One region of the Rossellomorea sp. H136 genome, then DNA from elsewhere that is predicted to be linked to it. Evidence: riboswitches for the same ligand, from Rfam matches in the RefSeq annotation. Region 1 holds a riboswitch; each other region holds the start of a gene.
The links. Region 1 has a riboswitch for lysine ahead of ACYH0O_RS18030 (aspartate kinase). Riboswitches for the same ligand answer to the same signal wherever they lie in the genome.
Positions count from the first base shown of each region.

Region 2: another riboswitch for lysine. It lies ahead of ACYH0O_RS20895 (Na+/H+ antiporter NhaC family protein); the one in region 1 lies ahead of ACYH0O_RS18030 (aspartate kinase).
Region 3: another riboswitch for lysine. It lies ahead of lysA (diaminopimelate decarboxylase); the one in region 1 lies ahead of ACYH0O_RS18030 (aspartate kinase).

Region 1 is NZ_CM166371.1:3,507,255-3,517,866, reverse strand. It holds gene trxA (thioredoxin) at 1-2, shown strand, start outside; gene uvrC (excinuclease ABC subunit UvrC) at 422-2,191, shown strand; lysine riboswitch at 2,502-2,680, shown strand; gene ACYH0O_RS18030 (aspartate kinase) at 2,872-4,110, shown strand; gene ACYH0O_RS18025 (YslB family protein) at 4,208-4,645, opposite strand; gene ACYH0O_RS18020 (succinate dehydrogenase cytochrome b558 subunit) at 4,998-5,606, shown strand; gene sdhA (succinate dehydrogenase flavoprotein subunit) at 5,678-7,441, shown strand; gene sdhB (succinate dehydrogenase iron-sulfur subunit) at 7,441-8,208, shown strand; gene ACYH0O_RS18005 (acyl-CoA thioesterase) at 8,356-8,817, shown strand; gene ACYH0O_RS18000 (helix-turn-helix domain-containing protein) at 8,972-9,196, shown strand; gene ACYH0O_RS17995 (MarR family winged helix-turn-helix transcriptional regulator) at 9,483-9,938, shown strand; gene racE (glutamate racemase) at 9,948-10,612, shown strand, end outside.
Region 2 is NZ_CM166371.1:4,101,250-4,111,861, reverse strand. It holds gene ACYH0O_RS20915 (bifunctional metallophosphatase/5'-nucleotidase) at 1-283, shown strand, start outside; gene ACYH0O_RS20910 (YunC family protein) at 340-642, shown strand; gene ACYH0O_RS20905 (HD-GYP domain-containing protein) at 835-1,947, shown strand; gene yunB (sporulation protein YunB) at 2,007-2,771, shown strand; lysine riboswitch at 2,851-3,032, shown strand; gene ACYH0O_RS20895 (Na+/H+ antiporter NhaC family protein) at 3,148-4,713, shown strand; gene ACYH0O_RS20890 (sodium-dependent transporter) at 5,034-6,560, shown strand; gene ACYH0O_RS20885 (methionine/alanine import family NSS transporter small subunit) at 6,562-6,669, shown strand; gene ACYH0O_RS20880 (M23 family metallopeptidase) at 6,717-7,676, opposite strand; gene lipA (lipoyl synthase) at 7,945-8,862, shown strand; gene ACYH0O_RS20870 (YhcN/YlaJ family sporulation lipoprotein) at 8,988-9,704, opposite strand; gene ACYH0O_RS20865 (YutD family protein) at 9,816-10,091, shown strand; gene ACYH0O_RS20860 (cytosolic protein) at 10,135-10,437, opposite strand; gene ACYH0O_RS20855 (DUF3055 domain-containing protein) at 10,514-10,612, opposite strand, start outside.
Region 3 is NZ_CM166371.1:1,239,549-1,250,160, forward strand. It holds gene ACYH0O_RS06245 (DUF2935 domain-containing protein) at 1-625, opposite strand, end outside; lysine riboswitch at 776-952, shown strand; gene lysA (diaminopimelate decarboxylase) at 1,064-2,350, shown strand; gene ACYH0O_RS06255 (GTP pyrophosphokinase) at 2,626-3,375, opposite strand; gene ACYH0O_RS06260 (S8 family peptidase) at 3,750-7,472, shown strand; gene ACYH0O_RS06265 (DUF1836 domain-containing protein) at 7,844-8,557, opposite strand; gene htpX (protease HtpX) at 8,712-9,593, shown strand; gene ACYH0O_RS06275 (N-acetylmuramoyl-L-alanine amidase family protein) at 9,827-10,612, shown strand, end outside.

The DNA of each region.
Region 1 (10,612 bases):
AAGATACTTTTATATACACCGGGGCCTTATTTGTGAGCTCCGGTGTTTTAATGTATTAAAATATCTATCAGACAGCTGTATCCTGGTCAACCAGCCCTGATACTTTTTGCCTTTGACCAAGCCGCAAGTCTTTAAGGCAATAAAAAATCAGATAAATGTTAAACCCTTAAACCAACTTTTGATTGGAATCCATTCTTTGAAAGCCTTACAATAGGCTAAGAAGGAATTCCAGACTGAGTTGGTTTTTATATGAAGAAACGGAAAAACATAAAAAAGTGACAAACAATAAAAAAGAACTGCCTTTTACCCCAATGAATTTCTTCAGGATACCAAAGTGATAAAAAAATTCACAGGAACAATCCGATCCTGTTTATTCTACAAAAACCGTCTATAACTGGGCAAACAAGAAGGGAGAGAGACGATGAACCCTACCATTACGAATAAATTAGCTCTATTACCGGATCAACCGGGATGTTATTTGATGAAAGACAGACAAGGTACGATTATTTATGTGGGTAAAGCAAAAGTATTGAAGAATCGTGTGCGCTCTTATTTTACCGGTTCCCATGATGCCAAGACTCAACGGTTGGTAGGTGAAATTGAGGACTTCGAATACATCATGACCTCTTCTGATCTGGAAGCCCTTGTGCTTGAAATGAACCTAATCAAAAAATATGACCCCAAATATAATGTTATGTTAAAGGACGATAAAAGCTATCCGTTTATCAAGCTTACGAACGAAAGACACCCAAGACTTATTACTACCCGCAAAGTCCAAAGGGGGAAAGGCCGGTATTTTGGTCCATATCCCAACGCAGGAGCAGCTAATGAAACAAAAAAACTTCTGGATCGTCTGTATCCGTTACGAAAATGCACTACCCTTCCTGACCGGGCCTGCTTGTATTATCATTTGGGTCAATGTCTGGCTCCTTGTATTAAAGAAGTAGGCAAAGACACATATAGAGAAATGACTGACGAAATTTCCAGGTTCCTGAATGGTGGGTACAAAGATATCAAGAATCAATTAACGGTGAAAATGAATGAAGCGGCAGAGAATCTTGAGTTTGAGAGAGCGAAGGAATTTCGTGATCAAATCCTTCACATTGAAGCGACAATGGAAAAGCAAAAGATGACCACGACCGATTTCACTGATCGGGATGTGTTCGGATATTCCGTTGATAAAGGCTGGATGTGTGTACAAGTATTCTTTGTGCGTCAAGGAAAGCTCATTGAAAGGGATGTGTCCCTCTTCCCTCTCTACAATGAACCCGAGGACGAATTTCTGACGTTCTTAGGTCAGTTTTATTCGAAATCCAATCATTTTAAGCCGAAGGAACTTTTCTTGCCTGAGGAGATTGATGAAGAATTGGCGGCTAAGCTGATAGAGGTGAAAATCACCAAGCCTAAACGGGGAAAGAAGAAAGAGTTGGTCAAGCTTGCCGAAAAGAATGCGAAACAGGCACTTGAAGAAAAGTTCGCTCTGATTGAAAGAGATGAAGATCGGACGATTAAAGCGATAGAACGTCTTGGGGAGCATATGGGCATTTATACTCCTTTCCGGATTGAAGCATTTGATAACTCGAATATCCAGGGTTCGGACCCTGTGTCTGCGATGATCGTATTCCTTGACGGGAAGCCGGCGAAGAAAGAGTATCGAAAGTATAAGATTAAAACCGTGAAAGGCCCTGATGATTATGATTCCATGCGGGAGGTCGTACGTAGACGGTATACGAGAGTTTTAAAGGATGGTCTTCCTTTACCGGATCTCATTATCATCGATGGGGGAAAAGGGCAGATCGAAGCGGCGAGGGATGTCATTGAGAATGAATTGGGGTTGGATATCCCACTTGGCGGCCTTGCGAAAGACGATAAGCATCAGACGTCGGAACTGCTGTATGGGAATCCTTTACAAATTGTCCCTCTTGAAAAGAGAAGCCAGGAATTCTACTTGCTGCAACGGATCCAGGATGAAGTCCACCGATTTGCCATCACGTTCCACAGACAGCTCAGAGGTAAAAGCGCCTTCCAGTCCACCCTTGACGACATTGACGGCATAGGACCGAAGCGGAAGAAGCAGCTTTTAAAACACTTTGGCTCCATGAAGAAAATGAAAGAAGCAACGGTGGAGGAGTTTATTGAGATAGGGATTCCGGAAGCTGTTGCTAAGGTATTAGTTGAAAAATTGAAGTAGGTAATAGTAGAAACAAGGAAGTATGTGGTTTCTTTTGATTGAGCTCATATTTAAAAGAGTGTTGTTTTTATAATGGTTTCGAAGTAACTTGTTGACTATGATAGTTGATTGTAGCGGAAGGTTCTCAACTCACGCCCCGCGGAAAGCGAGCATCAGGAGCGGAAATCAACCACTACTCGCTCCTGCAAATTAGCAACAAAATCTACGACGTAAATCAATAATAATATGATTTTATTTTATAGATGTGCATTGAATCACAAATTCTTATATGCTATAATTAACGAAAATTTATAACATTATCACTTTTTAAAGTGGTGATAGAGGTGCGAACTTCAAAAGTACAGGTAAAGAGGAGTATGAGCTCTGTTGAGATGCCTGGAAAGGGGAGATTCGCCGAAGTGGTTTTGGTCTCATGCTGATTCCGCTGGTTCTACGTTTAAGAAATGTAGGATTGTCAAGATGATTTAATCTTGGAGAGCTATCTCACAATGCCCATGAACCTATTTAGTATGTTCTGCTGTATGTTCATAAAGCAATGAGATATTATTCTCATTGCTTTTTTTATTATCCAGCGCAGGTGATGAACCTGTTCCATGAACGTTTAGGATGATTGTGATTGTACTCTTCACCATCAAAAAATGAGTCGTAACGATGCGCTCAATGAGAAAGAGGGAGAAGTTGTGAGTATTATTGTTCAAAAATTCGGTGGGACTTCAGTAGGTTCTGTAGAAAGAATTCAAAATGTTGCGTCAAGAATCGCAGAAGAAAAAGAAAGAGGGAATGATGTTGTGGTTGTGGTATCTGCCATGGGGAAAACGACGGATACACTCGTTGGATTGGCAAGGGAAATTACATCACAACCAAGTAAGAGAGAAATGGATATGCTTCTTTCTACAGGAGAGCAAGTCACCATTTCGCTCCTCACGATGGCACTGATTCAATCTGGACACGATGCCATCTCATTCACAGGCTGGCAGGCCGGGATCGAGACGGAATCCGTTCACAGCAATGCGAGGATCACCAATATTCATACTGAAAAGATGTTTAGTCACCTTCAATCGGGAAGAGTTGTGATCGTAGCGGGATTCCAGGGGATGACAGAAGCGGGGGAAATTACAACTCTCGGTCGTGGTGGATCAGATACAACCGCCGTTGCGATTGCAGCTGCCCTGAAAGCAGAGCGATGTGATATTTATACAGATGTAGACGGGGTGTACACAACGGACCCGCGTTATATTAATGGAGCAAGGAAGTTACCGTCCATTTCTTATGATGAAATGTTGGAACTGGCTAATTTAGGGGCTGGAGTCCTGCATCCACGGGCAGTGGAATTTGCCAAGAATTATCAAATTCCGTTAGAGGTCAGATCCAGTATTGAAAAAGTTGAAGGAACCTATATTGAGGAGGAAGCAAGCATGGAACAAAACCTGATTGTGAGAGGCGTAGCATTTGAAGCTGAAATTACGCGTGTAACTGTATTTGGTCTAGGAAACGCATTAACGGGACTCTCTTCTGTGTTTACCACTTTAGCCAAAAATCATCTGAATGTAGATATTATTATTCAAAGTCAGACCGATCAGAATACGACCAATTTATCATTCTCTATTAAAGAACAAGACCTGGAGGAAACCCTTGCTGTTCTGGAACGAAACAAAGAACAATTAGGCTTCACCCATGTAGAGAATGAAAGTGAGCTTGCAAAAGTATCGATCGTTGGCTCGGGTATGATCTCAAATCCAGGTGTGGCAGCGGAAATGTTCGAAGTGTTAGCTCAAAATGACATCGTGGTGAAAATGGTCAGCACGTCTGAAATCAAAGTATCTGCAGTCGTAGACGAGAAAAATATGCAAAAAGCAGCAGGTGTCCTACATACTGCATTTAATCTGGACGCGGTGAAGATGGAAGAAATCACGTTATAATATTAAAGGAGCAGAGAGCGGGACAACAGAAAAAGGGTTGCCCCATCAATTGAAGGGCAACCCTTTATTAGAGTATGAAAAAGGATGACGGTAAGGACTATTCTACTTTATCTTTCTCGTCCCATCTTACAATCACTTTCACTGAATGACTCCGTTTATGTAGTTCGTCGGCAGCTTCTGCCACACATTTCTTTTGTAACTGTACTTGTTCGGCCAGAAAGCCCGTTTCCAGTTTAAATGTTACATCCGACTTTAAGGCAATGCGTCGTTCCAGCACCGGTCCGCTTATTTCAAAGGTCATCTCATTCTTTTTTTGTTCCAGCAGTGCAAGAGTTCCCCAGCCGGCTTCAGCGAAAAACGATATCAGTTCCTCTAATGACTGAAGGGGAAATTTCCGAGAGAGCTGTTTTCCACCCCAATATAGTATATCGGGTGTATGCTTTCCTAAAATTTCTGGAATCAATATGTCACGTAACATTTCATATCCGAAGATTGGAACGGACGGTTGATGTACTTCTTCTTTTTTCTGTTCCAAGTAAATCCCCTCTTTCTATAAAACTATTATATACATGAAAAGGGGATTTATCATCCCATACCTCGAAAAAATGACCTTGGGATATTTTGGTGATATAATTTTTATTTGATATTTATTTGAATTTTCGAACATTTAATGGGGCGATACCTCATCTTTTCTGTTATCAATAAATTGAAAATATTTTTGCGGTATTGTCGAAATTATGTATACGTTTTCTTGACGCTTCCACTCCTTGGGAGTAAAATGAACATGTCACATTATTGTTACAATATAAAATATGTATCGTCGTCTAGTCATTCTTAAAAATGTATTAGAAAACGAATTCATATTTTATCATTAAGGGGGGTAAATCATGGCTGGAAATCGAGAATTTAATTATCGCAGGCTTCATTCATTGCTAGGTGTTATTCCAGTTGGATTATTTTTAACACAACATTTAGTCGTGAACCATTTTGCCACTGGCGGGGAAGAATCATTTAACCAGGCGGCACACTTCATGGAAAGTCTACCTTTCCGTTATATCCTTGAAATTTTTATCATCTTCCTTCCATTGTATTTCCATGCAATCTACGGAATTTACATTGCATTCACTTCTAAGAACAATGCAAGTAAGTTTGGCTATTTCCGTAACTGGATGTTTTTACTTCAACGTGTGTCTGGAGTAATCACATTTATTTTTGTTACTTGGCATGTATGGGAAACAAGAGTAGCAGCAGCATTTGGGGCTGAAGTGAACTTTCAAATGATGGAAAACATCTTATCTAATCCATTTATGCTAGGATTTTATGTGCTGGGTGTTCTTTCAACGATCTTCCACTTTGCGAATGGTTTATGGTCATTCTGCGTGAGCTGGGGAATTACAGTTTCACCTCGTTCTCAATTAATTGCTACATATGTTACGATCGGAATCTTTGTAGCGTTATCGGTTGTCGGTATGCGTGCAATTTTTGCCTTCGTATAAGAAGAAATAGATACGAGTCTAATAGATTAAATAAATGCTCTGAAGTATGGTAGGAAAAGGAGTGAGTCACGATGAGTAATGGCAAAATCATCGTTGTCGGTGGCGGTTTAGCCGGCCTGATGGCCACAATTAAAGCAGCAGAAAAAGGAACGCAAGTAGATTTATTCTCACTGGTACCCGTTAAGCGTTCTCACTCTGTATGTGCACAAGGTGGTATTAACGGAGCCGTTAATACCAAGGGAGAAGGAGACTCTCCTTGGGAACATTTTGATGATACAGTGTATGGTGGGGATTTCTTAGCGAACCAACCGCCTGTTAAAGCAATGACTGAAGCGGCACCGGGGATTATTCATTTACTCGATCGTATGGGAGTAATGTTTAATCGTACACCGGAAGGATTACTGGATTTCCGTCGTTTCGGTGGAACGCAGCATCATAGAACAGCTTTCGCTGGTGCTACGACTGGTCAACAATTATTGTATGCGTTGGACGAGCAGGTTCGTCGTCATGAAGTAGCAGGGCTAGTGAATAAGTTCGAAGGTTGGGAATTCCTTGGCGTTGTCGTGGATGACGAAGGAGTGGCAAGAGGAATCGTTGCTCAAAATCTTCAAACGATGGAAATTAAATCATTCGCAGCTGATGCAGTGATCATGGCAACAGGAGGACCTGGAATTATCTTCGGTAAATCCACAAACTCTGTTATCAATACAGGTTCAGCCGCATCAATCGTATATCAACAAGGTGCTTACTATGCAAATGGTGAGTTCATTCAAATACACCCGACAGCCATTCCAGGGGATGATAAGCTTCGCCTCATGAGCGAATCGGCCCGTGGTGAAGGTGGACGTGTCTGGACATATAAAGATGGAAAGCCGTGGTATTTCCTTGAGGAGAAGTATCCTGCATACGGAAACCTTGTACCCCGTGATATCGCAACACGTGAAATCTTTGATGTGTGCGTAAACCAAAAGCTTGGGATTAACGGTGAAAACATGGTTTACCTGGATTTATCTCATAAAGATTCAAAAGAGCTTGATATTAAGCTTGGCGGAATCATCGAAATCTATGAGAAGTTCATGGGAGATGACCCGCGTAAAGTACCTATGAAAATCTTCCCTGCGGTTCACTATTCAATGGGTGGACTATGGGTGGATTATGATCAAATGACCAATATCCCTGGTTTATTCGCTGCTGGTGAGTGTGATTATTCACAGCATGGAGGTAACCGTTTAGGAGCGAACTCTTTACTATCCGCTATATATGGTGGTATGGTTGCAGGTCCTAATGCTATTAAATATATTGCAGGGCTTGAGAAAACAGTTGAGTCCGTACCTTCTTCTTTATTCGACCGCTATGTAAAACAGGAAGAAGAAAAATGGAACAAAATCATGTCCATGAATGGTACTGAGAACGCCTATGTCATTCATAAAGAACTTGGTGAGTGGATGACGGATAACGTGACCGTTGTACGTCATAACGATAAGCTGAAACAAACAGATGAAAAGATCCAGGAATTAATGGAACGTTACCAAAACATCAATATCAATGACACGGCTAAATGGAGCAATCAAGGGGCAACATTCACACGTCAATTGTGGAACATGCTGCAACTGGCCCGTGTTATTACAATCGGAGCTTTAAATCGTAACGAGAGCCGTGGAGCTCACTATAAACCTGATTTCCCTGAACGTAATGATGAAGAATTCCTGAAAACAACCATGGCTAAATATAATGCTGCAACGAATTCACCTGAATTCCATTACGAGGAAGTAGATACTTCACTGATAGCACCACGGAAGCGTGACTATTCTAAGAAAAAAGGGGGAAATAAATGATGAGTGAAAACAAAAGAGTCCGTTTTATCATTACTCGTCAAGATGGCCCGGAAACAGCCCCTTTCCAAGAAGAGTTCGAGCTTGATTACCGTCCGAATATGAACGTTATTTCTGCATTGATGGAAATCCGTCGTAATCCGGTCAATGCAAAAGGGGAACAAACTACTCCGATTAACTGGGATATGAACTGTTTGGAAGAAGTGTGTGGAGCTTGTTCAATGGTGATCAACGGGAAACCAAGACAGTCTTGTACCGCTTTAGTTGATCAATTGGAACAACCGATCCGCTTGGAGCCTATGCGTACTTTCCCTGTTGTTCGTGACCTGCAGGTAGACCGCAGTCGCATGTTCGACAGCTTAAAGAAAGTAAAAGCATGGATTCCGATTGATGGAACATACGATCTTGGTCCCGGACCGCGTATGCCGGAGAAAAAACGTCAGTGGGCGTATGAATTATCTAAATGTATGACATGTGGTGTTTGTTTGGAAGCATGTCCTAACGTAAACAGTAAATCGGACTTCATCGGTCCTGCTCCATTATCACAGGTCCGTTTGTTCAATGCGCATCCAACGGGTGCCATGAACCAGGATGAGCGTCTTGAATCGATCATGGGCGACGGAGGCCTTGCAAACTGTGGGAACTCTCAAAACTGTGTTCAATCATGTCCAAAGGGGATTCCTCTAACGACTTCGATTGCAGCACTGAACAGAGAGACAACTTTCCAAATGTTTAAAAACTTCTTCGGAAGCGACCATATGGTTGATTAATCTTACAAGTCAAAAATGCACTTTCCTCCGGGGGAGTGCTTTTTTTGTCTTTAAAGGTTTCTTATCTTTCAGAAAAAGACTATAATAAATAATGAATGGTGATTCATTTTCTTATCCTATATTCATTCCCAAAAAGGAGGAGCCAATTTGAAACATTTTACATATATTGAAGATATAGAAACATGGCAAAAAGAATTTTCGTTTTCAATCCATATAAAGGTTCGGTTTTCCGAGACTGATATGTTTGGACATATGAACAATACAATTCCATTCACTTATTTCGAAGAAGCTAGAATCGAATTTTTTAAACACAAAGGGTTTATGCAAAATTGGGTAAAACCTGAACACGATACGATTCCTGTCGTTGCAGATTTACAATGTGATTTCGTCAAACAAGTATTCTTCGACGAACAGCTCAAGGTGTGTGTAAAGGCGAATAGTGTGGGGAATTCTTCAGTGGATTTACACTATATGGGTCTGAATGAAAAAGAGGAGGTTTGCTTTACAGGTAGAGGAACCATGGTCCAAATATCAAAACAGACTGGAAAAGGTGTCCCTTGGACGGAAGAAATGAAGGCGAAGCTAGACTGCAAAAGGGCGGTTTCTTAGCCCATAGTAGTGTGTATTAAAACCGTTGCCTATTTTTCATTTAACTTCATCCTCTATGTCACTCTAAACCCTCCCTTCACATATGATATTCTGACGACCGACAATACCCATCCCCGCGGTTTAAAGCTGGCGAAGGCAAGGAGGGTTACCATAATTGAAGGACAATGATTTTACACACAAACCGTTGCTCACCAAAAGAGAAAAAGAAGTATTCGAACTGTTAGTTCAAGACAAAACAACTAAAGAAATTGCTAGTGATCTATTTATTAGCGAGAAAACAGTTCGAAATCATATTTCCAACGCCATGCAAAAGCTTGGAGTGAAGGGGCGATCTCAAGCTGTTGTAGAGCTTCTTCGCATGGGGGAACTCAAGCTTTAAATGTAAGGGACTGATTCTAATGGCAAACAATTAACGGGTCTTCCGCGGATACCTATTAATGTTTGAATGAGAGTCAGTCTCTTTTAGTTCTGAACCATTTGCGAACTTGTCTTGAATTTTTACAAAAAAAGAGCGAAAATGCTAGTAGGGGAAGTCTAGGCTGAAAGAAAGGTCGCTTTTGTCCCATAATATAATAGAAGCTAAAAACAGGAAGGTCTTATGTTATCGATTCCCGTTTTCAATAAGGAGTACATGTCCAGTTTCTGATTTTAAAAGGAGAGTAATCATGACGAATTCTAAAGAAATCATTGGAGAATTACAAGTTGTTGCAGATATAGAGAAAGACCTGCGCTACATATCATCGATCATTAAGCAAAAAGGAAGGGAAATATTAAGTCAATACACCATCACTCCGCCGCAGTTCATCGCGCTGCAGTGGTTATTTGAATATGGTGATATGACCATTGGTGATCTTTCGAATAAAATGTACCTTGCCTGCAGTACCACAACCGATCTCGTTGATAGAATGGAAAAAAATCAGTTGGTGGAACGCGTGAAGGATGAAAATGATCGCAGGGTCGTCCGGATTCATATGCTAAAAGAGGGCGAAAGAATTATTGAAGAAGTAATCAATAAGAGGCAAAATTATTTACAGAGTGTCCTGACGGATTTCTCCGAACAAGAAGTGTTATTATTAAAGGGAAATTTAGCGAAGCTTCATCAAGAAATGAAACCAGAATGAGGGAATAACGTGATTCAACCAATTGGCATCATTGATTCTGGGGTAGGGGGGCTTACCGTTGCCAGAGAAGTGATGCGTCAGTTACCGAAAGAGACCATCTACTATCTTGGTGACACAGCCCGTTGTCCCTACGGACCCAGAACAGCTCAAGAAGTGAAAACATTCACATGGGAAATGACCCAATATCTAATGCAATATGATATGAAAATGCTGATCATCGCCTGTAATACTGCCACTGCGGTTGTGCTGGATGAAATTCAAACCCATTTGGATATCCCGGTTATAGGCGTCATTCACCCTGGGGCCAGAGCGGCAATCAAGCATACTCATAATAAGAGAATCGGTGTCCTTGGAACAGTGGGGACGATTAATAGCGGTGCCTATGTAGAAGCGCTCCACTCCCTGCACGGTAGCTTAGACGTCACGTCACTGGCCTGTCCGAAATTTGTCCCTTTAGTAGAGAGTGGAGAATACAATAGCTCCATGGCGGACGAACTAGTGGAAGAGACTCTCCGCCCTATTAAAGATACGGAAATTGATACGTTGATTCTGGGGTGCACCCACTACCCGCTATTACAGCCTAAGATCAAAGCCTACATGGGTCCGGAAATTAGTGTGATAAGCTCTGGAGATGAAACGGCACGGGAAGTAAGTACGATTCTTGATTATTACAA
Region 2 (10,612 bases), 590 kb from region 1:
AATCATTAAACAAACATTTAATGAGGAATGGCCGCATCTTCAAGTGAAAGGATTAGGATTCAGAGGCAAGGTGATGGGCCGGTTTGTATATGCGAATATTCAATTCAATGGCCGTGAAATCTTAATCGGTCAAAAGCCGATTGATCCACAGAAGATATACAAGCTTGCCTTACCAGATATGTTCACGTTTGGCCACTTCTTTCCAGATCTCCAAAGGCTGGAGAAAAAATACTTTATGCCTGAGTTTTTAAGAGATATCCTTCAGTGGAAATTAATGCAGTAAATGTATCACCGTTTCCATCCTCACGTCATACATATGAGGGAAAGGAGCGATGACACATGATGAATGTATCTCCGATTACCATTCAGGGACATACCTTTTTAGCGATTTCTGTTGAACTGCCCAAAACCAATCTCCTCGTTGTGACGAGTGATATAGGATATATAATGTGTGGAGCACTGGACGTAGCGTTACTAAATGAGAAGTTGAAAGACAGAGGAATCATTGCAGGCAGAGCCGTCGGTGTAAAAACAATCGATCAGCTCCTGGATGCCCCTCTGGAATCCATCACCTATGAGGCAGAAAATCGCGGCATCACACAAGGCATGATCGGGCGGGATGCATTGTTGAAAATGATATAAGTATAAATTGGACCAGTTGCTTTTATTGAGCACTGGTTTTTTGTTAGGTGAATGTCACCATATTCTTTATATTCTTTCATGAATAATTAACAATATATCAGGAAATACACCTTGCAAGTACGTTTTTATCCTTTATAATGGAGATACTAGGAAATTTTGTCGAAAAATGAAAGAATTACATAGGAGAATTCTATGAGGCTTATATCAACTAGGGCTTTAAAACCGGGCATGGTTCTAGCTACAACCGTATATAATATGAGAGGTCAAGCTTTAATTCATGATAACGTTCCGATTACAGAACGCATGATTTTCAGGTTGCAGGAGCTTAGTATTCAGTATGTCTATATTGAAGACTCCCTTTCGAAGGGAATCCATGTAAAGGGCACTGTTTCGAGTAAGGTGAGACAGCAAGCTGTAAACAATATTGAGATGGCCTTTAATCAACTAAGCGCATCGAAGGCGCCACCTGGTGTACTCATGATTGAAGATAGTGCCAGGCAATTGAAGCAGGTGATTGATGTAGTCTTGTCTGAAGTAAAGGCGAATCATGATCTCCTAACCATTTTGACGGATGTTTTCACATATGACTCCTATATATTTCATCATTCATTTAATGTGACTTTGTATACGTTATCCATAGGTCTGGAACTTAAACTGTCTACTAAACAGCTTGAGCAGTTAGGCGTAGGAGCAATTTTGCATGATATCGGTAAGATGCTTGTGCCGGAGGAAATTCTTCTGAAACCAGGCAAGCTGACAGAAGACGAATTTTGTGAAATCAAGAAGCATTCAGAACACGGTTTTGAGATTTTGCGACAGCTTCATTCTGTGTCCCTGATCATTGCTCACTGCGCGTACCAGCACCATGAGAGGCTAGATGGATCTGGTTATCCACGAGGAATCAAAGGTGAGGATATCCACCCCTTTGCAAAAATCATAGCGGTGGCCGATGTATTCGACGCCATGACGTCAAATCGTGTATACCGGAAAGCCATGCTTCCACATCAAGCGCTGGAGGTATTATATGCAGGAAGCGGTACTCTATTTGATACAAATGTAATTGAAGCCTTCAGGTCTTCTGTGGCCATTTATCCGAACGGGATGGTTGTCGAGCTGAATGATGGCCGAAAAGGAATTGTGACCGATCAAAATAAAGGTGTAACGGATCGACCGGTGATTCGGATCATTGAAGAAGATGGACAGGAAATACTAACACCATATGCCATGGACTTAAGTACGGAATTAGATAAGGTGATTATCGGATTTGATCCGGATTATGAACCCCAATCTCTTAAAATTAAATAAATTTTTTGCGTTAAACCCCTCTTACTTTGCATACAAATAGCTTGTAAGGGGGGATTTTTTTGTCAAAGTTTAAAACATACAAACCCCGAAGAGGAGGGCCGCTGCCTTTTCGATATGTGATGATCATTACGATTCTGTTCTTTATGATTTCGACTGGATTCGGATTGTGGATCATTAACAAAGGTTTAAAACCGACACTGCTTGCTTATGCTGAAACTCAAACCAGCAGGATCGGTACGTTGGTTATCAATAAAGCGATTAACAAAAAAATTGCAGATGTTCTTGATATTTCGGATATAACGGAAGAAGTGAAGAATACAGAAGGCGATATTGTTTCATTTAAATATAATACTCAGACCATCAACCGGGTTCAGGCCGAAATCACCAACTTAGTTCAGCAAAACCTGCAAGAAGCAGAGGAAGGAAATTTAGAAAACCTTGAATTTATTACTGAAGTGGAAATCGATGAAGGAAAGTCAAAAGCAGCGAAGGGCATCACTTATTCCGTCCCTCTTGGCCAAGCGACCAACAATGTGTTACTCGGTAACCTTGGTCCAAAAGTCCCGATCCGCTTTCACTCGATCGGAGATGTCCGTTCTGATATTAAAACTACGGTAGAGCAATTCGGGATTAATAATGCCGTTGTAAAAGTGTTTGTCGAGCTTGAAGTCAATGTCCAGATCATCATCCCATTTGCAACGAAAACAGAAACCATCAAGCAGGATATCCTGGTTGCCATGGGTACCGTTCACCTGGATGTACCGCAGTTTTATAACAATGGTGGAGGGGAATCCAGTCCTTCTATTGAAATTCCCACAAATTAGTCAGGAAAAAAAGTTGTCAAAAGAATGATAGTTTGTTATATTAATAAAGAAAATTTTATAACACACCACATCATCAGTCCGATGGGGTAGAGGCGCAGAGTTCAAGAGTAAGCTGTTTGAGAATGACAACTGTGAGAACAGATGAAAGGGAACTTTTGCCGAAGTAATTATGCATGTCGAATGTGTAGTTGCTGGGGTTATCTTGAAGAAGGATAACACTGTCATTATAGGGAATCTCTATAATGGGGAGCTACAGATCGTGATGGAGCACTTAAATTACTTACTAAGGTAATGATAGCTTCTCTATCGTTGCCTTTTTTTATTATCCTCTATCATGCTACGATGGTTCCCCCCTATCAAATAGGAGGAGGACACTATGGAAAACACGATTTACTCACTATTACCACCCCTTTTAGCCATTCTTATGGTTATACTTACGAGACGGGTTCTACTTTCACTGGGAGTAGGAATCGTTGCGTCTGCATTTCTGTTAGCAGATTTCTCAATTACGAAAACATTCAGCTTTATGTGGGACGCCTTTAAAGGCATTTTTGTCGCAGATGGAGCGCTCAACACCTGGAATGTCTATATTATTTTCTTCTTACTCATTCTTGGTGTCATCACAGCATTTGTGAATATTTCCGGCGGTAGCCGCGCATTCGGAGAATGGGCGATGAAACGTGTGAAAACGAGAAAAGGTGCACAGCTTCTTTCAGCCGTTTTAGGTATCATAATTTTTATTGATGACTATTTTAATGCCCTTGCTGTTGGACAGGTTTCGAGACCCATTACGGATCGTCACAAAATTTCACGTGCAAAACTAGCCTATATCATTGACTCGACATCGGCACCGATTTGTGTCGTTTCACCCATCTCAAGCTGGGGAGCGTACATCATCGGTATCATCGGTTCAATTCTTGCTACACATAGTATCACAGAGTACACAGCATTTTCAGCCTTCGTTCAAATGATTCCAATGAACCTTTATGTCTGGGCAGCTGTTCTGCTTGTCATCATGGTTGCTGCTAAAGGCTTGGACTTTGGAAAGATGAAAGAGCATGAAGTAAGAGCCCTTGAGACGGGAGCCCTTTATGATCCTGAAAAAGAGATTCCAGGCGAATTGAAAAATGATCTGCCTGTCAGCTCGAAAGGATCAGTTGGTGATCTTGTCTGGCCGATCGTAGCTCTTGTTATCGGTACAATTGGAATGATGCTCTGGACAGGATATCAAGCCGTCGGATCATTTGACATCCTGCCGATTTTTGAAAATACAGATGTAACGAAATCATTATTATATGGTGGATTATTCGGTCTCCTTGTTGCGCTGATCTTCTTCATTCGTCAGGTAAGCTTGAAAGGAATCGAGGGGAAAGCCGTTGGAGTAGCGGTAGTGGAAGGGATCAAATCCATGTTACCGGCCGTATACATCCTTATCTTCGCCTGGACGATCGTCACATTGATCGATCAATTGCAAACAGGTACGTATCTTGCGGGTCTGGTTGAACAATCAAGCTTACCGATGCAGGCACTTCCAGTCATTTTGTTCTTAGTTGCGGGAATCATGGCATTCTCGACGGGAACTTCATGGGGATCTTTCGGAATCTTACTTCCGATCGCCGGGGAAATTGCTGCTGCGACAGATGTAAGTATCTTACTTCCTGCTATGGCAGCTGTATTAGCAGGATCCGTATTGGGAGATCACTGTTCTCCAATCTCGGATACAACCATCCTTTCCTCTACAGGAGCAGGAAGCAATCATATCGATCACGTTCTTACACAGCTTCCATATGCAATAATTGGAGCGGTTGCTGCTTCAATTGGATATCTTGTATTAGGATTCACTGGAAGCACTCTATTCGGTCTCGGTGTTGTGATTATCTTAATCGTCGCATTCGCATTTCTGTTTGGTGAAAAAGCAAAACCAGCTGTTTCAGAACAATAATAAAATAAAAAACCAGGAGCTCATTGGCTTCTGGTTTTTTATTATGCATTCGTACTTGATGTTAGGTATTATTAAAAACCTGTGATGGTATCCCAAAACCCAACTAAATCTTTCCGATCATCAATCCTTCATGTTTCGACAAAATCCTTATAGTGAAATAGTACCTGCTCCAATTTTAAAAAATCTCTTTAAAAGCTTCAAAATAGCTTTGACAATTGGCGTGGAACTAGCTATACTGACTTTAGATTATAAATAATCTGAAAATATAAAAATTTCAAATACCTTATTATGGTAGTTGGAAAGAACTAGGGGGGACCAACATGGAGAAACGTGCCCAGTTTGGAACACGAGCAGGATTTATTTTAGCTGCTGTCGGGTCAGCAATCGGTTTGGGAAACATATGGCGTTTTCCAGCAGTAGCGTATGAAAATGGTGGAGGAGCATTCTTTATTCCTTATTTATTCGCTCTTCTTACAGCAGGTATTCCATTATTAGTGCTTGAATTTACGTTAGGTCATAAGTACCGTGGGTCGGCACCACTATCTTATTTCCGTCTCAATAGGAAATTTGAGTGGCTTGGCTGGTGGCAAGTATTAATCGCATTTGTCATCTCTACCTATTATGCCGTCATTATCGCATGGGCGATGTCGTATAGTGTATTTTCTTTCAATTTAGGTTGGGGGAAGGATACAGAGTCATTCTTATTCAACGACTATTTGAAGCTTACGGTTGATCCTGGTCAGACAGGAAGTATCGTTCCTGGAGTATTCATTCCACTTGTATTGGTATGGGTGATTACATTAGGGATTCTTTTCAAAGGTGTAAAGAAGGGAATAGAAGTAGCGAATAAGATCTTTATTCCGGCACTAGTTATTTTATTCTTAATAATTGTTGTTCGCGCTTTAACATTGCCTGGAGCATTGGATGGTTTAGACGCTTTCTTCAAACCGGATTTCAGCAAAATAGCTGACCCGGGTGTTTGGGTAGCGGCATATGGACAAATTTTCTTCAGTTTATCCATTGCGTTTGCGATTATGATTACGTACTCCAGTTACCTTCCGAAGAAATCGGATATTACAAATAATGCATTCATCACAGGTTTCAGTAATTCAGGGTTCGAATTACTTGCAGGTATTGGGGTATTTGCTGCTTTAGGTTTCATGGCTCAATCTCAAGGTGTAGGGGTGCAGGAAGTAGTAAGCGGTGGAGTTGGATTGGCGTTTGTGGTATTCCCGCAAATCATTAACGAATTCCCGGCTCTTAACGGTTTATTCGGATTCTTGTTCTTTGCTTCCCTGGTGTTAGCAGGACTATCATCACTCATCTCGATTACAGAAACTTATGTAGCAGGGGTTTCTGAGAAGTTCGGAATTTCCCGTACGAAAGCGGTTCTATTCGGTGGAGGTCTTTCTGCGATCATCTCAATTTTATTTGCCACTCAGGGCGGATTACTCTTCCTGGATGCGGCAGATTACTTTATCAACCAGTTTGGTGTAGCATTCGTGGGATTAGTTGAAGTAGTAGTGATTGCATGGTTCCTGCGTAAGTTAGGTGCTTTCCAATCTCACGCTAATGGAATCTCGGATATTCAGCTTGGTGCCTGGTGGAAGGTATGCTTAGGTGTCATCACACCAATCGTTCTAGGGTGGATGATGTTCGGCTTATTCAAAATGAATTTATTAAGAGAATTTGAAACTGAAACCGGGAACTATGGAGGTTACTCAGATGCCTTCATCCTTTACAGTGGATGGTTTGTTGCAGGATTCGCAATCCTTGCAGGTGTTGCCTTCTCATTCAAACGCTGGCATGCCAAAACAGAAGCTGATAGCTATAAGGAGGTAAGCTAACATGACAGGTAGCGCTATTACAATGATGGTTGTAGGAATGGTCATCATCTGGGGTGGATTAGCAGCTAGTATCATGAACGCTGTTTCCAAATCCAAAAAACAGGTATAAAGAGTAAAAAGATGAAGCAGACGATGGATTAACCATTGTCTGCTTTTTTAACGTTTTTTGCTTTTGATTCTGTCTTGACGTTCCCACATTCGTAAGTGAGGATAAGGGTCAAAGGACCATTCCGTTAAACCATTATCCTTGTACATTCCGTAATGCAGATGAGGAGGGAACTTCCCTGATGTTCCAGGGGGGCCGTATCCAGAGCTCCCGACACCACCAATAACCATTCCCGGTTCTACCACTTGACCTATATGAAGATCTTTAGAGAAACCACTAAGGTGGGCGAAATAATGATACGTATTATTAATGTCCCGAATGCCGATACGCCAGCCTCCATATCGGTTCCATCCTTTCATCTCAATGATTCCATACGATGTTGCTCTTACAGGTACACCATAATCAGCAAAGAGGTCCGTCCCTTCGTGAATACGTCTTCCTCCCCAACCACGGGCATCACCCCAAGTGTTTCGGTAACTGTAGTTGAATCTGAGGGGAAGGGGGAAGGCTTTCTGGTTTAAATGGATGGTCCCGTATTGTTTATAGATTTTCGCATTTCCCATGATGATACTGACCGTTTTATCACGTTTGTAATAGTCCCACAGAGCAAGCTTGAAATTATCCCGGTCAATTCCGTACCGTAATATAAAATCTGTCAAAGCAGCAAGTATATCTTCATCACTCTTCAGGCTGGCTTTTCCATCGAAGTCTCCATCCCGGCCAATCCCGTTGAATAGAGCTATCGTTTCAGGATTGTCATCTTCCCGGTTAGGATTCAGTGGGCCGATCCATTTTTCCGGTTCCATATAGATCGATATAAGTGAAGAGGGCTTTTCCCTATCTTTGCGGGCAAACCGTAGACTGCGTTCGTACTGATCAACAGCGGCAAGATAGTACCAGGGAATATGAGTCAGCGCCTCGCTTTTCTGAAATAACTCCATCCTTTTCGTGTGAATCTGTTCGTCTGTCAGTTTTTCAGCAGCAAAGGTTTGACAAGGACTTATCAACATGCAAAAAGCCACAAAGGCTAAGACCAATCGTTTGTTCAAAATAATCCCTCCATTTTTAGGGGCCTACTTCTAGTTTGTATCGTTCATCGGGATTCATAATCATCAATAAATGGTAATAGGGTATCACATGCTTGTTTTCACTTTTTTAGTATGATAAAGTGACAAAAGGAGTATATTGATGATGGCTTTTTTTACATAAGATGAACGATTTAGAAAGCGTTTCACTCTTTGCCTAAGTCAGAATTATTTAGGATTGGAGATGAGGGGTATGAGTAAGAAAGATGAACACATTCGTAAACCGGATTGGCTTAAAATTAAGCTGAATACGAATGATAACTATATGGGCTTGAAGAAAATGATGCGTGAAAACAACCTTCACACGGTATGTGAAGAGGCTCGTTGCCCTAATATTCATGAATGTTGGGGAACTAGAAGAACAGCTACCTTCATGATTCTTGGAGATATTTGTACACGAGCATGCCGTTTCTGCGCAGTAAAGACAGGCCTTCCAACTGAATTAGATCTGAAAGAACCAGAACGCGTTGCAGATTCTGTTCAATTAATGAACCTGAAGCACGTAGTTATTACAGCTGTTGCACGTGATGACTTGAAAGATGGTGGATCGCAAGTATTTGCTGAAACGGTTCGTGCCATTCGTCGTAAGAGCCCGTTTACTTCCATTGAAGTATTACCATCCGATATGGGTGGAGTTTTCGATAATATAAAGACATTGATGGATGCAAAGCCAGACATCATGAACTACAATGTCGAAACCGTTCGTCGCTTGACTCCAAGAGTTCGTGCCCGAGCAACTTATGATCGCACATTGGAATTCCTGCGTCGTGCAAAAGAATTAAATCCAGAAATCCCAACAAAATCAAGTATCATGGTTGGTCTTGGGGAAACGAAGGAAGAAATTCTTGAAACAATGGATGATCTGCGTGCAAATCATGTTGATATTGTGACTTTAGGTCAATACCTGCAACCATCTAAGAAGCACTTGAAGGTACAGAAATATTATCACCCTGATGAGTTTGCTGAACTACGTGAAGCAGCGATGGAAAAAGGCTTCAGTCACTGTGAAGCAGGACCACTCGTTCGTTCTTCCTACCATGCAGATGAGCAAGTTAATGCAGCTGCCAAAGCAAGACAAGCAGCCGGTGAGCAAGAAGTTCAAAAGGCATAATTTTCATATATAAAAGGACTGACTTGAAGGAGAAGATCTCTAACAGTCAGTCCTTTTTGTAGCAAAGAGTATGACATGAGACGCAAACCCTGCAAGGTATGATACCTGTCTCCACTGTCTTCTATTTAATCGACATTTTCTGTGTTATCTATTCGCTTTTGGCGGTCTTTATTGATTTTGTGGACATCGTCATCCTGCATCTCGTATTTCTCAGATGTCATTTCACCATTTGGATTTTCACCTGCGTCTACATTTCTTCCCTGAGGAGAATCCTGCAACATAAGATTGATGGTATCATCAATGGCTGTGTTGGCATTACGGCTATCGCTATCCATTTTTGCCAGGTTTTCTACATTGCGCATCAGGCTCTTGTCATCGGTCACATATACATGGTACCAACGGGGAATAACCGACATGGCTGTTTTCTTTACTTGGTCGGCTACTTCAAAGCGGCCATCTTTATCCTTTTTGTCCGTCACGTATGAAATCAGCACTTCTTCATCAGTGACAAGAGTGGAACAATCCTTGACGTCTGGAAGTGAGACACTCATTTTGCTGATTGTGTCGGCTACTTGTTCTCGATTAATGCTGTACATATCCTTTGTGGAAATGGTTTGACCACCTGTGGGACTTTTCTGTTGGCGAACATATCCGAAATCCTCACCGCGGTGAGCTCCTTTTTTCGTCCAACTATTTTCGTTGTACAGGTCCTCCCGGTCATTCACGTTTATGGTATTTCCATTGTCGTGATACATTTCTTCATTGGCCGTGTCAATTCCATCACAAGCAGTTCCGATTAGTGCAATACTCAGTACAGTTGTACCCAGAATGAATTTATTCAAGTTAAACACCCCCTATTTGATAGGGTGACCATGTCTTATGACAATTTTTCATAGTAATTAATGGACAATCCGTTATAATTTAAGATAAGGAAATGAAAGTGGGTGGACAAGATGATTTGTGTGCAGAATACATGCTACGAAATCGTTGAGGAATTTAGAGACGGATTCAACGAGGAAGCATTTAAGGAAAGATATAGCGACATCTTAAGTAAATACGACTTTATCCTTGGGGATTGGGGATATGGCCAGCTTCGCTTAAAAGGATTCTTTGATGATCATAATCAAAAAGCCTCTTTTGACACAAAGGTGAGTACACATAAGGATTACTTGTATGAATACTGTAATTTTGGCTGCGCTTATTTTCTTGTGAAAAAAGTCAATAAATAATGGTGATAAAGGAACAAACCGTCCAGTTTGTTCCTTTTGTTATTTACTTATTTTCAGTATATGGAGGTTCCTCATTCACATCGGGATCTGCATGAACAGGGTGTGATCCAGGCTCCTGACGTGGGATATCCTGATGAAGTGATTTATTTTCATAGTTGAAAGCACTGTAATATCGCTGTCCTTCTTTCCAAGGAGTGCTTTTGTTCTCAACGGGAGTATGCTTTCCTCGGGGAGAGCCATATGGCCCTTCTGGCAATGTTTCTGGCACGACAAAGTTGCGGTATGTTTCAACGTTGGAAAAGTCACTATATACTTCTTCTTCCTTATCTCTTGGTTCTTTACTCATATATCTCCCACCTTTCATACTTGTAGTATGTGAGAGTGGGGTGGACTTCATTCTTAATAGTGCGCTGTTAGAACGACTACATAATGATTTCTCCTAGGAAGTCCCTCAATTCATCGGCTTCTTCCTCCGTTAGCTTGAATACACTCTCTACATATCCAGGTTCATCAAGGTCATC
Region 3 (10,612 bases), 2.3 Mb from region 1:
AGAATCCCATAAACAGCTTCATCTCAAGTTTGACATCGTCATTGAACCGTTCGAGAGCAGGGAAGTGGGTCACTTCTGTTCTCAGGAATCCTGCCATTTCAACGGCCTTTAAGTAAAAGGCTTCAAAATCCGTTGTGAATTCATCACTTTGCTTCTTGATTTGTTTTTCAACTCGGTCCATGTTGTCGGAGATAGCTCCAGCATGCCCTGCCGCATCTAACAGCCAAAGAAGATGGTGGTGGAGCTCGTGGAAAATTGGCGGCTTTTCACCTTTGGTCAAGTACTTCAAGACGCGGAGGTATTCTTCGAGCTCATTCACCATATGATTTAGGAATGTGGGGCCGAGACCCATTCTGATATCCCCTGTTAAATGACGTGCAATCAGTTCAAGTTTGAATTTCCTGAAGCGGAGGCTGACCTCTTCTGCCTGTCTGCTTAAAGAAATATCGGGATTTTTCTTCGAACGTTCCAGCAGTTGATCCCACTCCTCCTTAAAAGCATTGGCGGCAGTGATGGATTCTTTTTCTTTTGGAGCCAGGGAGTCATGGATAAACCGGGCATGATCTCCAAGCACCTGTAGCCAAAAACCATGTTCAAATCGAGCTGCTTCTTGATAACTTGGCATCTGTATCCTCCTCAGATAGTTTCCTTGTATATGTATTAAAAGAATCTTGGAAAAATGTCCTCCAGCTCGTCCAATGTGGTGAGGTGAAAAACCATTGACAACCATTTTAAGAGAATGATATAGTAATTCCAATAAAATAATAAATCACTCTCTGATAATAGAGGCGCGAGTATGATGAGTACCTTCTTTGAGAATAATGGATTCCGGGATAAGTTGGGAAAGGCAGATCGCCGAAGCAGAAAATAGCCAATTCTATTTTTTGTTGGGCCAGCATTGAAGAAATGTTGGACTGTCACAATGAAAAAGTTGTGGAGCACTATTGAAGAGATGTTAATACATAGTCTTCATCATGTGCTGGAACTTTTGATGATAAACCGTATGAGCATCGCTTCATACGGTTTTTTGTGTTTTTTAGAGAGAGTCAAAAGGAGTTAGGATATGAGTACAATTGATGTGAATATTCATGGAGATCTTGAAATCGGAGGGATGAGCACGGGTGAGTTGGTGGAAGCCTATGGGACGCCTTTAATGGTCTACGATGAAGGGATGATCCGCGGGAATGCGAGATTGTTCAAGGATGCTTTCAATATAAGTGGTTTGAAGTATCAGGTGGCGTATGCAAGTAAAGCGTTTTTATGTAAAGAGATGGTGCGACTGGCTGAGCAGGAAAATTTATCTCTGGATGTTGTGTCCGGAGGGGAATTGTATACGGCCCTGGAGGCGGGGTTTCCGGCATCCCGGATTCATTTCCACGGGAACAACAAGTCGGAGGAGGAGCTGCTCATGGCTCTCGAGGCTGAGGTCGGCTGTTTTGTCGTCGATAGCTTCTTGGAACTTGAACTTCTCCATGACCTGTCGAAGGAACGTGAGCAACGGGTTCAGATCTTGATCAGGGTCACACCAGGCGTCGAAGCCCACACCCACGAGTACATCACGACGGGACAGGAGGATTCGAAATTCGGATTCAGCATTTTTAACGGGCAGGCAAGTACGGCGATTCAACTGGCTATTCGCAAGCCATACTTCTCATTGCTTGGTCTGCATTCCCATATCGGATCCCAGATTTTTGAACGGGAAGGGTTTGATCAGGCGATTCAGGTGTTGGCTGATTTCATGCAGCGGATCCGTATCGAATTGGATGTGACGATGCCGGTGCTGAATATAGGCGGAGGATTTGGTGTCCGGTATACGGAAGAAGACCAGCCCCTGCCGATTCCAACTTATGTGAAATCTATTACCGATAGTGTGAAGGCCTATTTTGCAAAGAATGAATATCCGCTCCCTGAAGTTTGGGTGGAGCCGGGCCGAAGCATGGTGGCCGAGGCGGGTACGACGTTGTACAAAGTGGGATCGAAGAAAATCATCCCGGATGTGCGTACGTATGTCGCGATTGATGGAGGGATGACAGATAATATCCGCCCGGCTTTGTATCAGGCGAAATATCATGCGGTCCTGGCCAACCGTCCACAAGAGGAATGCACGGAGCTAGTGAGCATCGCAGGGAAATGCTGCGAATCCGGTGACATGCTGATCTGGGACCTGATGCTGCCACCGACGAATTACGGCGATATTCTTGCGGTGTTCAGTACAGGAGCCTACGGGTATTCGATGGCGAGCAATTATAACCGTATCCCCCGCCCGGCCGTTGTGTTTGTGCATGATGGGGAATCACGGGTCGTGATCGAACGTGAATCGTATGCAGATTTAGTTCGGAATGACCGATAAATAGGGTAGGTCTTCCCTTCCTACATTTGAATGGGTACTAGTTCCTGCCCTGAAAGTCCATAACTCAAACACACATTTGTATATAATAGAAGGCTGCGTCTAATGAGACGCAGCCTTCTATTATATATATTCATAAATCCTCTTCCGAAAGTATTATAAGTAATGGATGAACCTACCTGTCGGAACATAAGGATAGGTCCTCTGTCCCGGTCTGAAGATCCAGGTTCGAATTACAAAGACGATGAATTAAAGAATGCAAGCCCTTCTTTGTATTGTCAATCCTCCTCTTTTGAGAGTTGCGTCAGAAAATGATGAACTTCATTCGGCGTCATAATACTCGAATCCTCTCCATCCTCTTTTTTTAATATATTGATTTCATGATTGAGCTGTTCCATCTTGCGATCAAGTAAAGCCGCCTGTGCAGCGGCTTCCTTTAACCCATTCTGGATATGAGCAGGAATCTGTTTGTTATATTTGTAGTAAATTTTATGCTCTAGACTTGCCCAGAAATCCATGGCGATTGTGCGGATCTGAATCTCCACATACACGACTTCCACGCGATCCGTCAAAAAAATCGGAATCTGCACGATGAGGTGAAGGCTTTGATACCCATTGGGCTTCGGAGTCTTGATATAGTCCTTCACTTCCACCACTGTAATGTCATGTTGGGATTGAATCAAGTCCGACACCTTATAGATATCCTCGATGAACGAGCAGGTGATGCGTATGCCTGCAATATCCCGGATTTTTTCTTTCATCTGATCAAAGGAAGGTTTCATTTCCTTCTTTGACATCTTCTTCAGGATACTTTCAGGGGACTTTAGGCGGGTCGAAATATGTTCGATCGGATTGTATTCATGGATGACCTGGAATTCTTCTCTTAAGATATTGATCTTTGTCCGGACCTCTTCAAGGGCGAATTTATATGAAAGCATGAAGCGGTTCAGGTTCGTTCTCAGTTCTTTGAGGTTAATCTCGTTCACGTTGGCTGCTCCCTTAGATTGTAATGGTATCAGTATATCCAATTTTACCCCTTGACATCTAGTAAGGAAAAGTGACAAATATGTATCTATTTTCATAAATAAGTTGAATGGAAACCAAGAGTCGCTTTGAGAGTAGTTCTCTACTCCCGCAAAATAACCCCAATTGAGAAATGGTTGTGCTGAGACTTACAATTTAATTAACCACAGACATATAAAATTACTCCTAGAGAAACAAGCTTGCATCCCCGTATTAGCATACGACTATGTAAATAAGGAGGTGACACTGACGAATCTTAAGCTTGGTAGTCTACTTAAATATTTTTAGGACTACATACCTTCTTTATTTTATCCTCAGCTAGAATCTACTCATAAATGAATCAATTAACAAATGAGTTTAATAGAATAGGAGAATGTTCATGAAAAAGCTCAACGTGAAACCACTTCTTGTTGGATCGATTGCTGCGACGATGATTTCAGGTTCGATGTTCCAGGTAGATGCACTTGGTATCTCCTCCAATGGGAGTGAACTCGAGTCAAAGGTAGATAAGAATGAAGCAATCAAAGGGGAACATACCGTCACCCTTATCACTGGTGATGTGGTAAAGGTGTCGACTCTACAAAACGGCAAACAAATCATCAATGTGGAGCCTGTCGAAAAGAATGGAGAAGGCGTCAGGGTCATGACCATTAAAGACGAAACATTCGTATTCCCTAACTCTGCCATGCCTTATATGGCGGCAGGAAAACTGGATGAAGACTTATTTAATATTACAAAATTGATCGAGTATGGGTATGACGACAAGAATCAATCTTCAGTACCGGTCATCGTAGAATACCAAGACACAAAGGCAAGGGCTTTCTCAGCTGTTCCAGCTCCAAAAGGATCGAAGAAAGTGAGAGACTTGGAAAGTATTAATGGAGCGGCCCTTTCTGCAGAGAAAAAGCACGCAGAAACATTCTGGAAGGACGTCACCGTTCAAAGTGAGAGTAAAGAAATAGAGAAAGCACCCCTATTTGAACACGGTGTTGATAAAATATGGCTGGATGGACGTGTAGAAGCAGCTCTCGATCAAAGTGTGCCGCAAATTGAAGCGGATACCGCTTGGGAACAAGGTTTTACAGGAGAGGGAGTCAAGGTTGCCGTACTTGATACTGGAATCGACTCGGAGCATCCAGATATAGCAGGTCAAATTGATGATGCTGTAAGCTTCGTACCTGGTGAAGAAGTGAAGGACGTCAATGGTCATGGAACCCATGTTGCTTCCACCGTTCTTGGAACCGGTGCAGGAGATGGAAAACATAAAGGTGTCGCTCCCGAGGCCCGATTACTAGTTGGAAAGGTATTGAGTGATCAAGGATACGGGCAGGATTCCTGGATCATCGACGGAATGGAATGGGCTTCTGAGAATGCTAAAATCGTCAATATGAGTCTTGGAAGCGATATGCCGAGTGATGGAACAGATCCGATGGCAGAAGCGGTGAATAGACTGACGGATGAAAATGGAACTTTATTCGTCATTGCGGCTGGCAACAGAGGCGGCGAAGGTACGATTGGTTCTCCTGGAACTGCAGATTCAGCCTTGACGGTTGGAGCAGTGGATAAAGCGGATGAACTGGCGTACTTCTCATCAAAAGGTCCACGCTATGGAGATATGGGGCTAAAACCTGATTTATCCGCTCCTGGTGTAGGGATTGTAGCAGCTCGTTCCCAATATTCAGATGGAACCGGAGATTACAAAAGTTTAGATGGTACATCTATGGCGACCCCTCATGTTGCGGGTGCAGCTGCCATTTTAGCCGAAAAGCATCCTGACTGGGATGGCACTACATTAAAACAAGCTCTGATGAATACGACTAAGAAGCTTGATGGTTACCAACCTTATCATGTGGGTACAGGCCGGGTGGACATTGCAGCTGCCCTCGATTCACAGGTTAGAGCAACAGGATCGGTCTCATTCGGATTCTTTAAATGGCCACATGATCAAGCAGCTCCAGTAGAAAAGGTAGTGACCTATACAAATGATAGTGAGGAAGAAATCACTCTTGAATTGGAATCAAGCTTTACAAATGCTGAGGGAGAAGAGGCACCAAACGGCATGCTGACAGTCTCAAATCAAACTGTTACGGTACCGGCAAGAGGAACGGTGGACGTGAATGTAACACTCGATTCCACACTTGGTGAAACAGGGTCCCGCTACCAAGGATTCCTGACAGCCAAAAAGGACGGAACAGAACTCGTACGCACGACGATGGCAATGGTCAAGGAAGAGGAAAGATATCCTCTTACATTAAATGCAACCGATCGTGACGGATCGAAAGGACAGGCTTATGTAGTACTGTTCAGTGAAAAAATGGAGCCTGAAGTTTTCGCTGTCGATGGTTCATTAGAGCTTCGTTTGCCGCCTGGTACGTATTCCGCCATGACACTTATGGATGTCGATGTGGACACGGATCACGCCGGAGTTGCCCTTGTTGGAAATCCAGAAGTGAAGCTGAACGGTCCTAAAACCGTCGAGCTTGATGCACGAAAAGCGAAGGAAATCAAAGTAGAGGTACCAAAGAAAGTAGAAGCGAATTATCGACGTATGGAGTACCATCAAACCATCGGTGACATGCCAATGACGAGTTTATATTTAATGCCGGTATGGATTGATAAGATGTATGCTGTTCCAACCAAAGAGGTGAAGACTGGATATTTTGAGCAGCTCACTCGTTGGCGTCTGGCAAAACCACTGCTGACAATAAACTTTAAAGGAAAAGAATTGGATGATATCCCGTTAGCCGGAAGCACCTTATTAGATGGAAAGTACAATCTGTCCACCGTGTATGCCGGAAAAGGAAGTGCTGCAGACTTTGATCGATTGAAGGCAAAAGGAAAGGCCGTCGTAGTGGATCGAAATGCAGAGGTGAGCGTTTCACAACAAGCAACAAATGCCGCAGCTGCAGGAGCGAAGCTGGTTATCGTTGTGAATAATGAAGATAAAGAATTCAGCGTATATGCAGGAACTCCGGAATATACAGACAATCCACTAGCTGTTGCTGCCATCAGCAAAAAAGAAGGAGATAAGCTTGTAAAGGCGGTCCGTTCAGGGAATATAAAGCTGAAGGTGGAAGGGAATACTGATTCTCCATACGTGTATGACCTGATGGATGTCCATGAAGGATCCATCCCGAAGGACTTGACTTATGCACCAAAGGGCAAGGATTTAGCGAAAGTAGATACGCGCTACAATTCACATATTGAAACGGATGGGGGAGAATTCCGATATGACCTTCGTCCACATACAATGGGTGCTGTAGGTTTCCTTCAAAGACTTTCAATGCCGAGTGCCCGTACTGAATATGTATCGGCTGTAGAAGGTACAGGCTGGTATCACCAGGCAAATGTACTTGATGCAACGTGGGAAATCCGTCAACCACTCGTTACGTATACAAAAGGACAAAAAATCACAGAGAACTGGTTCTCACCGGTCGTCCGACCAAGTCTTGGACAAGGCTACTGGGGTCCTAAAAGACAAGGGGATTCTCTCCAAATCAATGTCCCTGCTTGGGCAGATGCTGGAAAAGGGAATACAGGTGGTACTGGATATGATGTATCTGTCCAAAATCAGACATCCCAATTGTACCAGGGAGATACATTACTGAAAGAAGGAAAAGGCCAGGCGATTTACGCTTTCGGAATTGCACCAGAGGAACGCACCCAGTTGAGATTCGTTACTGAAGCTAGACGTGATGAAGAACGCTGGAATACATCTACTCGCACGCATACGGAATGGACTTTCTGGACAGAAGCATCAGAGGAGTGGGAATATAACCTTCCATTCCTGACACTTGACTACGAAGTGGATACAGACGTCAACGGAGATGCTTTAGCCAACCGTCCGACTAACCTTGAATTATCAGTGGGCAAAGTAGAAGATGCGATCGGCTACGGAAACGTGGAGGGTGCTACCTTAGAGGTGTCCTTCAACGAAGGGAAGTCATGGAAGAAAGTGAAGCTTAACCGTGACGGAGACATATTTAACGTCACAATCAAGAATCCTAAGAACGCAACGAATGTTTCATTGAAGGCAAGTGCTTGGGATGATGAAGGAAATAAGATCACGCAAGAAATTATTAAGGCTTATGGATTGAGATAGTATTATATGAAGAAGATGCCTCATTCATTTTAAGGCATCTTCTTCTATTCCTATTAATTATTAGAAATCGTTGATTTACCTCCAAGAATATTTCCTCCAACGAAGGTTCTTCTACTTCAACCCGTCCATCATCACGAATGGGATAGAAGTATGGTTCATTAATCAGATGTTTTCCTTTTTCAATTCATATCTTTTGTTAGGAATGTTATATGTGTTTTTTATTTACTGGAAGAGATCAGAGTAGAAATCCTAACTGACAGAGTGAACTCTCTTTATCTCAATCAATAGAGGGACGGACCTAACATTTTGAAAAAAGAATCAAGAGGGACGGGCCTTCATTTGCAAAAATGAAGGTCCGTCCCTCTAAAATGTTAAGATAATGCATCCGTCACATATTTCTTCGTAGCTGCCTGATAATATCCTGCCTGTACCGTTAGCACGGATATGATAAGGACATTTAGGACAATTTTTAGATTCTCTTCCTTGATCCCGTTTAAGGAGGATAGCATGGTTATACATTCTTGATGAATAAATTGATCGATTAATTCATTGACAGAACCTGAAGCGGAAGACTTCATCGTCGGCAGTGATTGATGGTGGATCTGGTCAAAGACCGATGCATAGGCAAGGTAAAGATCTGTGGGATTGACGATGTCATCCGTACGGTCTTCTATGTTGTTGAACACCAGGACCAAGATCTTCCGGATGGATTCGAAATCCAAGGTAGCTTTGAGGTCTTCGACGATGAACAGCATGGCGGCTTGTTCGATGGTATATTTTTTTCCCAGCTGCGGGGAACCGATCAATCCTTTCACATCACGCTTCACCCAGTTCTGGACAGTGCTTTGGGGGAAGTTGGTGAATTCGATCAGATTTCCCAGGGAGACGATCTCATTGAGTGAAAATCCGGTTTCTCCTTTTGCTGGTTTGAGGATTTTTTGAATGATGGGAGGGAGGTCGTTTTCTTTATGTAGATTCATCCACGCATCCTGAAGCACCTTAATTGGGGACCTGCTGTTTATGCCGCTCAGAGATAGCAGCAGGTCGGCCATATTTTTACGTGTCAGTATAAACGTTCTCATCATGATTACCCCGTCTCTTTTACAATATCTTCTTCTATACTACTGGTTCAGTGGGGTCTCGTCAATTTCACCTTTTACTTGTATTTTCCCTAAAAAGGGCGTATAATAATTTTAGATACAGGTTCATATGAACTTGAAATGAGAGTGAGGAGACAAGATGGGGAAACGTATATTTTATTTCCTTTTAACGAACGTTTTAGTATTATTGACGATTAGTATCATTTTTTCCGTTACGGGCGCAGGGAACTACATCACTGCCTCAGGCGGAATTGATTTCGGTGCATTATTAATATTCAGTGCGATCATCGGTTTTTCCGGATCATTCATTTCATTGGCCATGTCACGGTGGATGGCGAAGAGAATGATGGGTGTACAAGTATTGAAGCCGGATGGAGCTCTATCTTCTGAGGAACGTGCTGTTGTCGAGAAAGTCCACCGTCTATCAAGAGCGGCTGGTTTAGTGCATATGCCTGAGGTGGGAATCTATCATTCTCCTGAAGTGAATGCCTTCGCGACTGGTCCTTCGAAGAAACGATCACTCGTTGCCGTTTCGACAGGATTACTTCGTGAAATGGATGATGACGCGGTTGAAGGTGTCATTGCCCATGAAGTGGCCCACGTTGCGAACGGGGATATGGTGACGATGACCTTACTGCAAGGTGTAGTCAACACCTTTGTCGTTTTCCTTGCACGAATCGCCGCATGGATTGCGTCCCGATTTGCAAGGGAAGAAATGGCACCAATCGTGCATTTCATTGCTGTGATTGTATTCCAGATCGTTTTCTCAATCTTGGGAAGTTTAGTCGTCTTTGCTTATTCCCGTCATCGTGAGTACCACGCTGACCGTGGTGGAGCGGACCTTGCCGGTAAGGATAAAATGGTCCACGCCCTGCAAATGTTAAAAGCATACTCAAGTCGTATGAAGGGTGAAGATGACACAGCCATCTCTACATTGAAAATCAACGGTAGACGAAAATCAGCGATCTTCTCGACTCACCCTGATCTGGATGATCGGATCAGTCGATTGGAAGCGAAGTAAGTAGGACTGGGACAGTTTAGAAGTCCTGTTTCGTTGTATATGAAAAAAGGTGTCGATTCCATTATTGGAGTCGACATTTTTTGTTGTATGTGGAAATAAAGGGAGTACGTATTCTGTTCACTGTAAATATCTATAAATTTCCATCTACAGGTAGTGACTGATGTTTTTTTATACGGCCGTGACCATTTGTACAAGCTGTGAATATTTTACTAGTAGAAGGGGTGATAGATTAAATGGTAAAAGCTAGTGATTTTTTAATAGCTTTAGATGATGGTCATGGTATCGGAACAGCCGGAAAGCGTACACCTTATATCCAGTCGCTTGGCAGACAGATCCGTGAAAATGAGTTTAATGAGAAAGTGACTTTCTTTTTGAAAGTTGAATTAGAGAGATGTGGATTCAGGACTATACTGACTGCTCCGACTGATGAGGATACACCATTAAAGTCACGTACGGACTTAGCCAATTCTAAGAGAGCCAATGCCTTGGTTTCCAACCACTTTAATGCCTTTGATGGAAAATTCGATGGTCCGGGAAAAGATGCTGAAGGGCATTCCCTTCATATATATTTCAATGATGCCCAGGATAGAAGGCTCGCTGAAAGCATAGCGAAGTACTTGCAACAGGGTACCAGGCAGGTATATCGCGGGATCATTGAGCAGAATCTTCATATGACAAGGGAGTTCAATGGGCCTGCGGTGCTTGTGGAGAATGGATTTATGGATAATGAGAGAGAAGCCCTGCTCATGATCAATGAAGAATTTCAAAGGGAATCGGCAAGGGAGCAGGCTCGTGGGATATGTGATTTTTTCGGAGTTCCTTACGTGGCTGCAGGAAGCGTTGTGGTACCTCCTGAAGCTGGGACAAGCAAGGATGTTATCGGGAAACGGGTGGAGAGCATATATAGAGGTGCTGAAGGACTGGACTTTTACAGTAAGCCGACCTTCCGTGATACCTACCGTGCAGGCACTCTGAAGTACGGATATGGGTTTCCAGAGATTATACGGAAGCTTAAGGTG